One region of the Streptomyces hesseae genome, then DNA from elsewhere that is predicted to be linked to it. Evidence: riboswitches for the same ligand, from Rfam matches in the RefSeq annotation. Region 1 holds a riboswitch; each other region holds the start of a gene.
The links. Region 1 has a riboswitch for cyclic di-AMP ahead of RM609_RS14235 (M23 family metallopeptidase). Riboswitches for the same ligand answer to the same signal wherever they lie in the genome.
Positions count from the first base shown of each region.

Region 2: another riboswitch for cyclic di-AMP. It lies ahead of RM609_RS06200 (transglycosylase family protein); the one in region 1 lies ahead of RM609_RS14235 (M23 family metallopeptidase).
Region 3: another riboswitch for cyclic di-AMP. It lies ahead of RM609_RS02420 (C40 family peptidase); the one in region 1 lies ahead of RM609_RS14235 (M23 family metallopeptidase).
Region 4: another riboswitch for cyclic di-AMP. It lies ahead of RM609_RS20815 (M23 family metallopeptidase); the one in region 1 lies ahead of RM609_RS14235 (M23 family metallopeptidase).

Region 1 covers NZ_JAVRFI010000007.1:200,786-204,076, reverse strand. Annotated here, with positions in the region: gene RM609_RS14240 (M16 family metallopeptidase) at 1-1,223, shown strand, start outside; cyclic di-AMP (ydaO/yuaA leader) riboswitch at 1,449-1,603, shown strand; gene RM609_RS14235 (M23 family metallopeptidase) at 1,617-2,420, shown strand; gene RM609_RS14230 (GntR family transcriptional regulator) at 2,612-3,291, shown strand, end outside.
Region 2 covers NZ_JAVRFI010000003.1:46,134-49,424, reverse strand. Annotated here, with positions in the region: gene RM609_RS06205 (transglycosylase family protein) at 1-914, shown strand, start outside; cyclic di-AMP (ydaO/yuaA leader) riboswitch at 1,174-1,356, shown strand; gene RM609_RS06200 (transglycosylase family protein) at 1,361-2,107, shown strand; gene eno (phosphopyruvate hydratase) at 2,370-3,291, shown strand, end outside.
Region 3 covers NZ_JAVRFI010000001.1:648,316-651,606, forward strand. Annotated here, with positions in the region: gene RM609_RS02415 (carboxylesterase/lipase family protein) at 1-1,328, opposite strand, end outside; gene RM609_RS02420 (C40 family peptidase) at 1,420-1,893, opposite strand; cyclic di-AMP (ydaO/yuaA leader) riboswitch at 1,898-2,050, opposite strand; gene RM609_RS02425 (endo alpha-1,4 polygalactosaminidase) at 2,297-3,229, opposite strand; gene RM609_RS02430 (spherulation-specific family 4 protein) at 3,226-3,291, opposite strand, start outside.
Region 4 covers NZ_JAVRFI010000013.1:166,224-169,514, reverse strand. Annotated here, with positions in the region: gene RM609_RS20820 (MFS transporter) at 1-154, opposite strand, end outside; gene RM609_RS20815 (M23 family metallopeptidase) at 302-1,516, opposite strand; cyclic di-AMP (ydaO/yuaA leader) riboswitch at 1,527-1,663, opposite strand; gene RM609_RS20810 (PP2C family protein-serine/threonine phosphatase) at 1,803-3,020, opposite strand; gene RM609_RS20805 (DEAD/DEAH box helicase) at 3,209-3,291, opposite strand, start outside.

The DNA.
Region 1 (3,291 bases):
ACGCGCCGCTGGCCGCCGAGCCCGAGGGCCTGGACGGCGTCGCCACGATCATGGCGCGCGCCTTCTCCGAGGGCACCGACAAGCTCAGCGCCGAGGAGTTCACCGCCGAGCTGGAGCGCTGCGGCGCCACCCTCGACGCCCACGCCGACCACCCCGGTGTCCGGCTCTCCCTGGAGGTCCCGGCCTCCCGGCTGGGCAAGGCCATGGGCCTGCTCGCCGACGCCCTGCGCGCCCCGGCCTTCCCGGACAGCGAGATCGAGCGCCTGGTCGACAACCGCCTGGACGAGATCCCGCACGAGCTGGCCAACCCGGCCCGCCGGGCGGCCATGGCGCTGGCCGCCGAGCTCTTCCCGGCCGACTCCCGGATGTCCCGCCCCCGTCAGGGCGCGCAGGAGACCGTCGAGCGCGTCGACGCCGCGGCGGTCCGGTCCTTCTACGAGGCCCATGTCCGCCCCGCCACCACCACCGTGGCGATCGTCGGCGACTTCACCGGCATCGACCTCGACCGGACCCTGGCGGAGTCCCTGGGCACCTGGACCGGCACCACCGTCGAGCCGCTGCCCGTGCCGGCCGTCACCGCCGACGACACCGGCCGCGTCGTCATCGTGGACCGGCCCGGCGCCGTGCAGACGCAGCTCCTCATCGGCCGTACCGGCCCCGACCGGCACGCGAGCATCTGGCCCGCCCAGATCCTCGGCACCTACTGCCTCGGCGGCACCCTCACCTCCCGCCTGGACCGCGTCCTGCGCGAGGAGAAGGGCTACACCTACGGCGTGCGCTCCTTCGGCCAGGTGCTGCTCTCCGCCCCCGACGGGACGGGCACGGCCATGCTCGCCATCAGCGGCTCCGTGGACACCCCCAACACCGGCCCCGCGCTCCAGGATCTGTGGACCGTGCTGCGCACCCTGGCGGCGGAGGGCCTGACCGAGGCCGAGCGCGACGTCGCCGTGCAGAACCTGGTCGGTGTCGCGCCGCTGAAGTACGAGACGGCCGCGGCCGTCGCCGCGACCTTCGCCGACCAGGTCGAGCAGTACCTGCCGGACGACTTCCAGGCGCGGCTGTACGAACGCCTCGCGCAGGCCGGCACGGTGGAGGCCACGGCGGCCGTCGTGAGCGCCTTCCCGGCCGACCGCCTCGTCACCGTCCTCGTCGGTGACGCCGCCGAGATCGCCGAGCCCGTCAAGGCCCTGGGCATCGGCCCGGTGACGGTCATCCCCGCCTGACGGCGACTCACCACCCCGGCGCGGCGGCCACGCTGCGCCGGGGCAGCGTTGGCGCATGGGTCCGTTGTGACCCATGCGCCTCGCTTATGTCCGCTTTCAGGCGGAGGTTGCATGTTGGTCGTGTGGCGTACGTCATAAAACCCCACTTCTGTTTGCTGTTCGAATCTGACGCCGATTAGCGTCAGGCCCGGCAGCCCGCCTATCGGAGCCGCGACCGCGGCCCCCGGGCAGCCATCGCCGAGTTCCCGAGGCGCGAGCCGAGGGGAGCCGGGGACCCAAACGTCCCTGGGGTGAATCGGGCCCCTCTCACGAGGGATCCGTAGGAGACCTTCCTGCTCCGAACCCGTCAGCTAACCCGGTAGGCGAGAGGGAAGGAAAGGAACAGCCGCAGACATGGCGTTCACCCGTGCCACCGGGAAGCACCGTCGTCCGAGCCGCGCCGCGCGCGTCAGCGCCAATGTGGCGGGCATAGCCACCCTGACGGCCGCCGGCGTCGTCGCCGGTGTCGCCGCCCCGGCCTTCGCCGCCTCCGACGACGCCCAGCGCCCCGAGGACACCGGCCTGACCCAGGCCGTCGTCATCGGCGACGTCATGGCCGAGCACGTCGACGCCCAGGCCGAGTCCCAGCGCAGCGCCGCCGACGAGGCCGCCGCCCGCCTCCAGGCCGAGGAGAGCGCCAAGCAGAAGGCTGTCCAGGCCAAGCAGCGTTACGAAGAGGCCAAGCGCAAGGCCGAGGAGGAGCGCGCCGCCAAGGAGAAGGCCGCCCGCGACGAGGAGCGCAAGCGCCTCGGCACCTTCGTGAGCCCCATCGACGGCTCCTACGTCTCCACCGCCTACAAGGCCTCCAGCGGCCTGTGGTCCTCCGGCAGCCACACCGGCATCGACATGCACGCCGAGACCGGCACCTCCGTCCACGCGGTGGGCATGGGCACCATCGTCGAGGCCGGCTGGGGCGGCGCCTACGGCAACAACGTCGTCATCCAGATGGCCGACGGCACGTACACCCAGTACGGCCACCTGTCCTCCATCGACGTCTCCGTCGGTCAGTCGGTCACCCCGGGCCAGCAGATCGGCCTCTCCGGCGCCACCGGCAACGTCACCGGCCCGCACCTGCACTTCGAGGCCCGCACGGCCCCCACCTACGGCTCGGACATCGACCCGATCGCCTACATGGCCGCGCACGGCGTCAACCTGTAACGACGCGCGACGACTTCCGAAAGGCCCCGGCCCCAGGCCGGGGCCTTCGTGTTGGCCAAAAAATATCCATGAAGCGGCGGCACCATCGGAAAACGCCCGGGATTGCCATAGAGTCGCCGAACGGACGTCAATCGGCCGTGCTGCAGGGGGATTGAAGCATGAGGCGGAGGTAGACCCATGCGGGGCCGTACGTGAGCGGCGACGGCGAAGGGCCGCGCGAGAGCCGTCGTATTTCCACGCACGCGGTGTGCACCGCCATCCGCGACGACATCGTCTCCGGCGCTTTCCCGCCGGGCAGCCGGCTCATCGAGGAAATCCTCGCCCGCCGCTACGGCGTCTCCCGGGTGCCCGTGCGCGAGGCGCTGCGCACCCTCGCCTCCGAGGGCTTCGTGACCACCCGCCGGCACGCCGGCGCCTGTGTCGCCGAACCCACCGAGCGCGAGGCCGCCGACCTTCTCGACATCCGGGCCCTGCTGGAGCCGCTGGGCGCCGCCAAGGCCGCGCAGCGGCGCTCCGAGGCCCATCTCAAGGTGTTGCGGGGCCTGGTCAGGCTGGGTCAGGAGCGGGCCCGCGCGGGCCGTTGCGCCGAACTGCGTCAGCTCGGCGACTGGTTCGACGAGACGCTCGCCCAGGCGTCCGGCAGCCCCTCGGTCGCCGGGCTCCTGACCCAGCTGCGCCGCAAGATCGCCTGGGTGTACGCCCCGGGGCCCGTGGTCCGGCCGCTGGAGACCTGGGAGGCGTGCGGGGCGCTGGTGGACGCGGTGGCCCGCGGGGACGTGGAGCGCGCCCGGGAGCTGGCCGCCGTACGGGCCGGCCGTTCACCCGGTGAATTCCTGCTGCGGCGGACCGGCGGCGACCGCGTCCATCCGCC
Region 2 (3,291 bases), on a different contig from region 1:
AGAGCGGAGGGATGTGGAGCGCCAACAACGGCAACGGCCTCCACGGCGGTCTCCAGATGACCCAGCAGATGTGGGAGCAGAACGGCGGCATCGCGTACGCGCCGCGCCCCGACCTGGCCAGCCGGTCCCAGCAGATAGCCGTGGCCGAGCGGATCCTCAAGGCGGAGGGCGCCGACACCTGGCGGAGCTGCGCGGTCAGTTCGGGCCTGGCCGGCGAGGCGGCCCAGGGCGAGGACAAGGCGCCGGAGGTGGACCCGGGTGACGGGTCGTCCTCCGCAGCGCCGGAGCCCGTCCGCCCGCGTACGCCCGGGCGCGGCAACCTGCCCGCTCCCGAGCGCACGTCGCCCGCGCCGTCCGCCCCGTCCTCCGGGTCGCACAAGCCCGCGCCCGGCTCGTCCGGTTCACCCACCCCGGACTCCTCCGGCACCCCGTCCGCTTCGACGAGCCCGTCCCCGGACACCTCCCCGGGCAAGCACCGCAAGGACCCGTCGGGGCAGCCGACGACGGGTACGACCCCCGGCGCGTCGACCGATCCGACCGCCATCCCGACGGCCCCGGTCGGCAGCCCCTCGAACACCCCGGCGAACACGCCCTCGGACACCCCCGGAACGGGATCCTCGCCTTCCGCTTCGCCGCTTCCCGGCGATGCCGGAACGCCCTCCGGAACGGGCCGGCACCGCGGCGACCCGTCGCCCTCCGGCGATGCTCAGCGGCCCTCCCGGGGCGGCGAGGGCCGGACGGACCTGCCCGCCGCCAACGACTACACCGTGCGGCCCGGTGACAACCTGTCAGCGATCGCCGAGCAGCACTCGGTCGCCGGAGGCTGGCAGACGCTGTATCAGAAGAACGAAAAAGCAGTCGGTTCCGATCCGGACCTTATCCGTCCTGGTCAGAGGCTTGACATCAAGCAGTAGCGCTCCGGTTCGAGGCGAATGTCCGTTCCAGTCGAAAGTGAGACATGGGTCTCGTTGACGACCCGTCGGATGCCTCAAATCCGTTTTGCTCGAATGGCCTCTCACCTGCGGAAACGTCAAGTTTCTGGGGCTAACTCCGGCCGCCGGTGGCTGAAAAGTGGGGTTTGAACCCGTCGGCCGCCTGTGATTACCGTCGTCACCGCTCGCCACCGCGAGCACCACGGCCGCACGCCGAATCCTGCCGGCGGCCGGGGGAGTCGTCGCGCAAGCGCCGTAGGCAGGAGCGGGGGAACCAAGGTAAGTCGCCGTAACGGTCCCAAGGCCAATGGCCGAAGGAACGGGACGGCTTGGGGTGAAGCCCGGAACGCGAAAGCGCACCGGGCCGGGCGAACTCACAGCCCGAACCCGACAGCTCACCTCGTAGGCGTCGGTGAGGAAACCGACTTATGTCCAAGGGCAAGCACCGTCGTCCGTCCAAGGCCGTCCGCATCGTCACGCTCGCCGGCGTCACCGGCGCAGCGGTCGCAGCCCCTCTGATGGTCGCGACCTCCGCCAACGCCGCCTCCGTCTCCACGTGGGACAAGGTCGCCCAGTGCGAGTCCACCGGGAACTGGCACATCAACACCGGCAACGGCTACTACGGTGGCCTCCAGTTCTCGAACTCCTCCTGGAAGGCCGCCGGCGGCACGCAGTACGCCCCGCGCGCCGACCTGGCCACCAAGTCCCAGCAGATCGCCACCGCCGAGCGCCTGCTCGCCATGCAGGGTCCGGGCGCCTGGGGCTGCGCCGGTGAGGGTGGCCTCACCAGTGGCGGCGCCAAGGCGAACGTCGACACCGACGACTCCGACGGCGGTTACGTCGCGAAGAAGTCCACGAAGTCCGCCTCCGGCGCCTACGGCAAGGCCCACGCCGACCGCAGCAAGCGTGAGGCCGCGCCCCAGGGCAAGCACAGCAGCAAGCCGGTCCAGGAGTCGGACGACTCCGACGACGAGGCCCCGGCGCCGAAGCAGACCGCCCCGCGGACCGTCCAGAAGGGCGACGGCGAGTACCAGGTGAAGGCGGGCGACACCCTCGGCACCATCGCCGCGTCCCAGAAGGTCCAGGGCGGCTGGCAGAAGCTGCACGAGCTCAACAAGAAGATCGTGCCCGACGCCGACGTGATCTTCCCGGGCCAGCAGCTCCACCTGCGCTGAGCAAGGGCCGGCCGGGACCCCACCGGGCCCCGGCCGGCCGAGCGACCGCCCCGCTCCGATGCGACTTCCCCCCGAGCCGCATCGGAGCGGGGCTCCGCTCGTTCTGCCGGTCGCTCGTTGAGCGAACACACCGACGATTCGTCCGGGGATCTCGGCGTTTGTGCCAATTTTCGGCGCGGGTGACAGGGCAAGGGCGGGCGCATGCTCCGGGGCCCGTTAGGCTCGTGCTGCAGAACTCCAGACACACACGAAGGAGACCCTCGTGCCGTCCATCGACGTCGTCGTAGCTCGCGAGATCCTCGACTCGCGAGGCAACCCCACGGTCGAGGTCGAGGTCGGCCTCGACGACGGCTCCACGGGCCGTGCCGCCGTACCGTCCGGCGCCTCCACCGGCGCCTTCGAGGCCATCGAGCTCCGCGACGGTGACCCCAAGCGCTACCTCGGCAAGGGTGTCGAGAAGGCCGTCCTCGCCGTCATCGAGCAGATCGGCCCGGAGCTCGTCGGCTACGACGCCACCGAGCAGCGCCTGATCGACCAGGCCATGTTCGACCTGGACGCCACCGACAACAAGGGCTCCCTGGGCGCCAACGCCATCCTGGGCGTCTCCCTGGCCGTCGCGCACGCCGCCTCCGAGGCGTCCGACCTGCCGCTCTTCCGCTACCTCGGCGGCCCGAACGCGCACCTGCTGCCCGTTCCGATGATGAACATCCTGAACGGCGGCTCGCACGCCGACTCCAACGTGGACATCCAGGAGTTCATGATCGCGCCGATCGGCGCGGAGTCCTTCTCCGAGGCCCTGCGCTGGGGCACCGAGGTCTACCACACCCTCAAGGCCGTCCTGAAGCGCAAGGGCCTGTCCACCGGCCTCGGCGACGAGGGCGGCTTCGCCCCGAACCTGGGCTCCAACCGCGAGGCCCTCGACCTCATCCTCGAGGCCATCAAGGAGGCCGGCTACACCCCCGGCCAGGACATCGCGCTCGCCCTGGACGTGGCCGCCTCCGAGTTCTTCAAGGACGGCGTCTACAAGTTCGAGGGCAAGGACCGCACCGCGGCCGAGATGACCGAGTACTACGCGGAGCTCGTCGCCGCGTACCCGCTCGTCTCCATCGAGGACCCGCTGTTCGAGGACGACTGGGCCGGCTGGAACACCATCACCGAGAAGCTCGGCGACAAGGTCCAGCTCG
Region 3 (3,291 bases), on a different contig from region 1:
CCGTCCCCGATGGCCACCAGGTCCTCGGGGACCGGCCCCTCGCCGAGCAGCAGCCGGGCCTGCGGGGCGTCGTAGGTGCCGAACAGCATCGACACGTCGAGCCCGTGGGCGGCGCCGAGCGCCCCGCCCAGGACGGGCGCGGGCCGGCGCAGCTCGTACAGGTACGCCGTACCGCCGCCGGCGGTGTGGGCCTCGGCGAGGTGGAGCGAGGGCATGCGGAACAGGACGTCGCTGTGGACGGTCTCGAAGAGTTCCACGGGGGCGGCGTCCGGGTAGGCGGCGCGGTAGGCCCGGGGGCCGTCGGGGCCGGGGGCGAAGGCGGTCAGCACCGCGGCCGTGTCCTCGTCGGTGACCTTGTCCCGGCCCCCGCTCATCACCAGGAACGGCCGGAACTCGTCGCGGGTGTGACCGGTCAGCAGGTCCACGCCGCTCGCCCGGCCGTCCGGCAGGACCGTCCAGGGCGTCTCCGGTACGAGGTCGCCGTCCACCACGACGGAGAACGGGGAGCCGGTCCGGGCCAGCGGACCCCAGCGGTCGGTCTCGGCGGGCAGCCCGTACATCATCGGGGTGATCGCCTCGGCCAGCCGCCATGGGTCGATGGTGGCGAGTCCGGCCGCGGTCGGAGTGGTGCCCAGCCGCCCGGCGAGCTCGGCGGCGAGGCCGGAGGCGAGGGCCGGGGTGGTGTAGAGGCCGGGGACGGACTGGGCGATCGCCCGGCGGAAGAGGCCGGCGGCGCGGGGCACGGCCAGCAGGGTGGCGATCGAGCCGGCGCCGGAGGACTGGCCGGCGACGGTGACCCGCGCGGGGTCGCCGCCGAAGCCGGCGATGTTCTCCTGGACCCACTCCAGGGCCGCGATCAGGTCGAGCAGCCCCCGGTTGGCGGGGGCGCCCTCCAGCTGGGCGGAGGCCTCGGCGCCCACCCGGTAGTTGAGGGTGACCACGACGAGGCCGCCCTGCCGGGCCAGGAGCCCGGCGTCGTAGAGCGGGTCGCCCGCGTAGCCGGAGACATAGCCCCCGCCCAGGATCCACACCAGTACGGGCAGTCCGGAGCCGCCGGGGTCCGGCGACCAGACGTTCAGGGTGAGCCAGTCGTCGCCGGTGGCCGTGCCGGTCGCGCCGACCGGGCCGGACTGCGGGGGCGGCGGGCCGAACTCCGCCGCGTCCCGCACCCCGTCCCAGGAGTGCGGCGCGGCCGGGGCGGCGAAGCGCAGTGCCCCGACGGGCGGCCGGGCGTAGGGAATGCCCCGGAAGACGGCGAGGCCGCCGGTGGTGCGGCCCCGTACGGTGCCCTGGGCCGTGGCGGCTTCCGGGCCGGTGACGTCGCTCATCGTCGCTCCCTCCCCGCGCCCGGAAGCGGCACCCCCGTGCGCGAACGCGGATGTCGGGCGGCCCGGGTCACGGACCGCCCGATCGGGGAGCCTAGTTGACGCGTCCGTACCAGACGCTGCCGGTCCAGATCTTCTCCTGACGGACCGTGGCGCCCGGCTTGGGGGCGTGCCAGATCTTGTTGCTACCCGCGTAGATCCCCACGTGGTAGACGTTGCTGCCCGAGTGGAAGAAGACCAGGTCGCCGACCTGGCGGGAGCCGCTGGAGATGTGCCGGGTGCGGTTGTACTGGTCGGCGGCCACGCGGGGCAGGCTCTTGCCGACCTTCTTGAACGAGTACTGGGTCAGGCCCGAGCAGTCGAACCGGTTCGGGCCGGCCGCGCCGTACTGGTAGGGGGAGCCGGCCTTGCCGGCGGCGACCCTCAGGGCCTGCTCACCGGGTGTGGCCGCGGAGGCCTCGGAGGCGAGGCCGGGGACGAGCACCGATGCCGCCAGCGTGGCGGCGGTGACGGCGGAGGCGGCGCCGGCCCGGGATATGAGAGCGGGTATGCGAGGCATAGCAGACATGCCGAAGCCCTTCGACATCCGCCTACGAAAGATGACCTGTCGGGTTCGGGCTGCGAAGTTGCCCGGCCGGATTTCCCGGCTTCACCCCAAGGACCACCGACTTCGTGATCCGTACCGCTTGGGTCTCCCGCTCCTGCCGATCCATCAATTCGATGCCGCACCCGGGACGGCGGCAGGACTCGGCGTCCGCCCGGGTGGCCCGCCATGGTGACGGGATCTTGTGTTCGGTGAGAGATCCTGCACCATGAATCATTCAAATCCGGTACCCGGGCGGCCATCTGTGAACTTCTTCACTTCGGGAGCAGACCCGGAACCGCGCTCCGCGCGCCCCCGCCGAACTGGCCCTAAACCCTTGTTTCCATGGGTACTTGCAGCATGGAACGAGTAATTCCGGGAACGCCGTTCAGCAGGGCTTGCGCCAGGCGTCCAGCTCCAGCTTCTTCTGCATCGAGCTCAGCCCGAGCCGGCGCGCAGTGGCGCAGAACTCCCCCGTGGACAGTTCGTATTCGACATGGAAGACCGCTTTGTTATGTTTCACGAAGGGGGTGAGCTTCTCGCACTCGTCGTACTGGGCGCACTGCTCGTTCACCGCGAAGTCGAAGACGTCCACCAGCTGCGGGATCTGGTCCAGGTCGTTCTTCAGCCCGATGGCCAGGCCCCGCTCATGGGCGAGATCCGCCAGCATCCGGTTGAAGGCCAGCTGGTGGTCGGCCGTCAGCGGAAAGCCGGTGGAGTTGCGGAATCCCTCGGTCAGGTCGGGTTCGACGGCGTCGAATCCCTTCTGCCGGCACATGTCCATCCGGGCCGCCATGAGCGGCCGCAGGGTGTCGAGACGGCGGATGTCGAACCATTTCTCGCCCTTCCATCCCTTGTTCTTGTTGCCGAGCAGGTTCTTCGGGAATTTCCCCTGGTCGGGCCGGAAGTCCTCCCAGGCGCCGGCATTGATGTAACAGATCGCCTTCCGGCCGCCGGCATGCAATTGGGCCACGGTTTCGGCCGAATTCTCGAAGCCGTCGATGTCATAGACGGGGGCGTCCACCGAGGTGTCGGCCTTTCCGTCCAGCTGCCACTGCCAGCGGGTGCCCGGGCGCGGCTGCCAACGGGCCGCGGCCGGTGGCGAACCCGTGGCCGTTCCGCCGGGTGAGGCCGAACCACCGGGTGAGGCGGAGGCGTCCGGCGTGCCCGAGGCACGCGGGGTGCCGGAGGCGTGGGGGGCCGCCGTGGCGCCTTCGTCGTCCCGGTCCGGCCCGTCGTCGTCGGCGGGCGACGCGGAGCAGCCCGCCAGGACCAGCAGCAGCGCGGCGCACAGCCCCGCGCGGACGCGCCACGCGCTCATGCCGTGCCCCCCGCCGCGAGACCGGCGGCCGCCACGGGCACCGAGCGCCAGGGGTTGGCCCC
Region 4 (3,291 bases), on a different contig from region 1:
GACGGCCGGCGATATTGCCGACGACCGTGACCTCCAGGCCGTCCAGGACCCAGACCGTGCCGAGACCGATCACCACGGTCCAATGCCACCGGGACCAGGGCAGCCGGTCCAGGCGGGCGGGCACGGACGTGGTGATCGTCGCGGTGGTCGTCACGTCATCTGATTTCCCGATCGCACACAGAACATTCCCGGGATATCCGATATCGGGTGGTTCTGGGGTCGCTATGACCTGATTGCCCTGCCCGGCTTGCCGAACCGGCGCCCCCGCCTGCTCGGTCCACCCGCTCGGCCCGCCCGCTCGCTACGGCTCCAGGCCCCTGCCCCGCAGCCACGACAGCGGGTCCACCGGCGCGCCACCACCCGGCCGTACCTCCAGGTGGAGATGCGGGCCGGTGACATTGCCGGTCGCGCCGACCCGGCCGATGACCGTGCCCGTGCCGACCTTGCCCGACGTGACCACCATCGACGACAGGTGGCAGTACCAGACCTCGGTCCCGTCATCGAGCGTCAGCACGATGCGGTAGCCGTAGGCGCCCGCCCAGCCCGCCTGGGTGACGGTGCCGCCGCCGACCGCCTTCACCGGGCTGCCGGTGGGGGCGGCGAAGTCCTCGCCGGTGTGGTTCGCGGACCACATGTTTCCCGCCTGGCCGAAGCCGGCGGTGAGGGTGTACGAGGCCACGGGGAGGGTGAAGGATCCGCCGGCGCCGCGATGCGCGGAGGTGGACGATCCGGTCGAGTGCCGCTCCGGGGTTCCGGCCGAGTCGGCAGATCCGGCCGATCCGGCCGATCCGTCCGTCGCCGCCCCACCGCCGGCCGCCTCCTGTGCGGCCCGCTGCGCGGCCTCGTACGTCGCCGCCTTCGCGTCCGCCGCCTCGCGCTCGGCCGACTCCCGCTCCGCCGCGGCCTTCTCCGCCGCGGCCTTCTCCGCCGCCGCCTTGCGGTGCTGCTCGGCGGCGGCCTGGGCCACTCGCGCCTGCGCCTCGGCCTCGGCGGCGCCCTGCTGGTGCTCGGCCTGCTGGAGGATGCGGGCCCGCAGCACCTCGCCGGCGTCGGCGGTGTCGCGCACGGTACGTACCGTCTCGACGGGGGCCTGCTGCGCCTCGACGGCCCGCTGCCCGCCCTGCTCGTGACCGTCGGCCATGAACGAGCCGACGACCGGAATGCTCTGGGCCAGGTCCGGCATGGATATGGAGGCCTGCGGGCGGTCCTGGGCGCTGGCCATGCCGCCCGCGCCGACCGCCGCGATCATTCCGGCGCCGAGCACCGCCCCGCTGCGCGCCATCGTGCCGCCGCGCGGCTTGACGACGCGGTGCCGGCCGCGGACGGGCGCCGCCGGGTGCTCCTCGCCGGGGACCCACTCGTCGCCCGCCGCCCGGGGCGCGGGGGCGGGGACGACGGCCTCGGGAGCCGGATCCGGCTCGTAAGGGGGAATGTAGGCGGGGACGAACGGAGGGTCGTACGGAGGGTCGTACGGACTGCCATCGAACGCGGAGCTGTCGGAGCTGTTGGACGCCACGAGGGCGACTCCTTTCCTTCCTGTTCGCCTACCGGGTTAGCTGTCGGGTTCGGAGGAGGAAGGTCTCCTACAGGCCTGCGTTCGGGCCCGATTCACCCCAAATGATGGTTCCCCGGTTCCGCCCGCGGGATTCGGCGAAGGCGCACGGCACCGCCCCTGCGACGGCTGCAACGACCGCGCTGCGTTATCGAACGTTAATAGACAGAGCGGCTGGATTCCAAGCCGAAAGGGTGAATCCAGCAGGCGCGTTGGGGCTCTTTATAAGGCGCTTACTTCTGATAGTTCGTCAGTCGTTATGGATCTGAGGAGATCGCAGGCGCACGGTACGGGCGGTGACCTGGGGACGTTTGTGGGTGATGGGAGCGGTACGGAGCCTGCCGTCGATCCGCCGGATGGCGAGCAGGGCCATGTCGTCGTCCGTACGCCCGCCCGCGTGCCGGGTCACGTCCGCCGCGAGGGAGTCCAGCAGGGCGTCGGGGCTGCGGAACTGCTTGCCGTGGAGCCGTGGCTGGGGGTCATAGAACGCCCCGGCCGCGTCCCTGGCCTCGGTGACCCCGTCGGTAAACAGCAGCAACGTCGCCCCCACCGGGAACTCCCACTCCTCCACCCGGTCCGGCCACGCGCCCAGGTCCTCCATCCCCAGCGGCAGGGCGGGCGTTCGGGGGTGGGTGTCCCCGACGGTGCCGTCGGGATGGAGCAGGAGCGGGGGCGGATGGCCGCGGTTGACGATGCGCAGGGCGCCCGCGCCCGGCTGGACCTCGGCCAGGACGGCGGTGGTGAACCCCTCGGCCTGATCGACGTTCGCGCGCCGTGCGCCCTCCCGTTGAAGCGCGCGCTCCAGCCGCACCGCCAGCCCCTCCAGCGTGCGCTCCTGCTCCGCCGCCTCCCGGAACGCGCCGATCAGGATCGCGACCGCCTCCACCGCGCCGAGCCCCTTGCCCCGTACGTCGCCGACGATGACGCGGACGCCGTACGGGGTGTCCTGCACCGCGTAGAGGTCGCCGCCGATCCGGGCGTCGGCCTGCGCGGCGACATAGCGCGCGGCCACGCGGAGCCCGCCGATCCGGGCCGGGGGCGTGGGCAGCACGGCCCGCTGGGCGGCCTCCGCGACACTCCGCACGGACGCCAGCCGGAGATGGCCGCGCCGTACGACGCGGTTGATGCCCACGGCGAGCGCGCCGACGATCAGGACGGTGGCGACCTCGGTCACCGACTCGCCCATCTCCGGCGCCTGCCGCGAGAGGGAGAGCGTGACCATCGCCGCCAGGGACACGACCGCCGTGAGCAGGGTGGCGAAGAGGGAGAGGAGCGGGGCGGCGACGAGGGGCGCGGAGACGAAGAAGGGGGCGGAGGAGTACTTGGGGGGCGTGAGGACGTCGAAAGCGATGCCGCCGATGACGACGGCGGCGGGGAGGCAGCGGGCGACGACGACCGACGTCACCCGCCCGGGGAGCGGCTCGCAGAGCGGATCCGGCCCGGGCGGCAGCCCGTCTCGCTTCCCCACCGTGTGCTCCTGACCGGCCGACGTCCCTTGCTCCGTACCCGTCCACCCTTGCGGGCGGGGTACGGCCGGGCGAACGGGGTTACGCCGTTCGAGGCCCCGGCCGGACGGCCCCGAGGCCCCGGCCGGCTGGCCGGGGCCTCGGGGCCGTCGGAGTTTCAGGAGGTCAGGGCCCTCAGGGCCGCAAGGCCTCAGGACGCGGCAGGGCGGCGACCGCCGCCACCGCCGCCGCCTCGGCGCGACCGGCCGACGGCGTTGCCCGGACGGGTGCCGC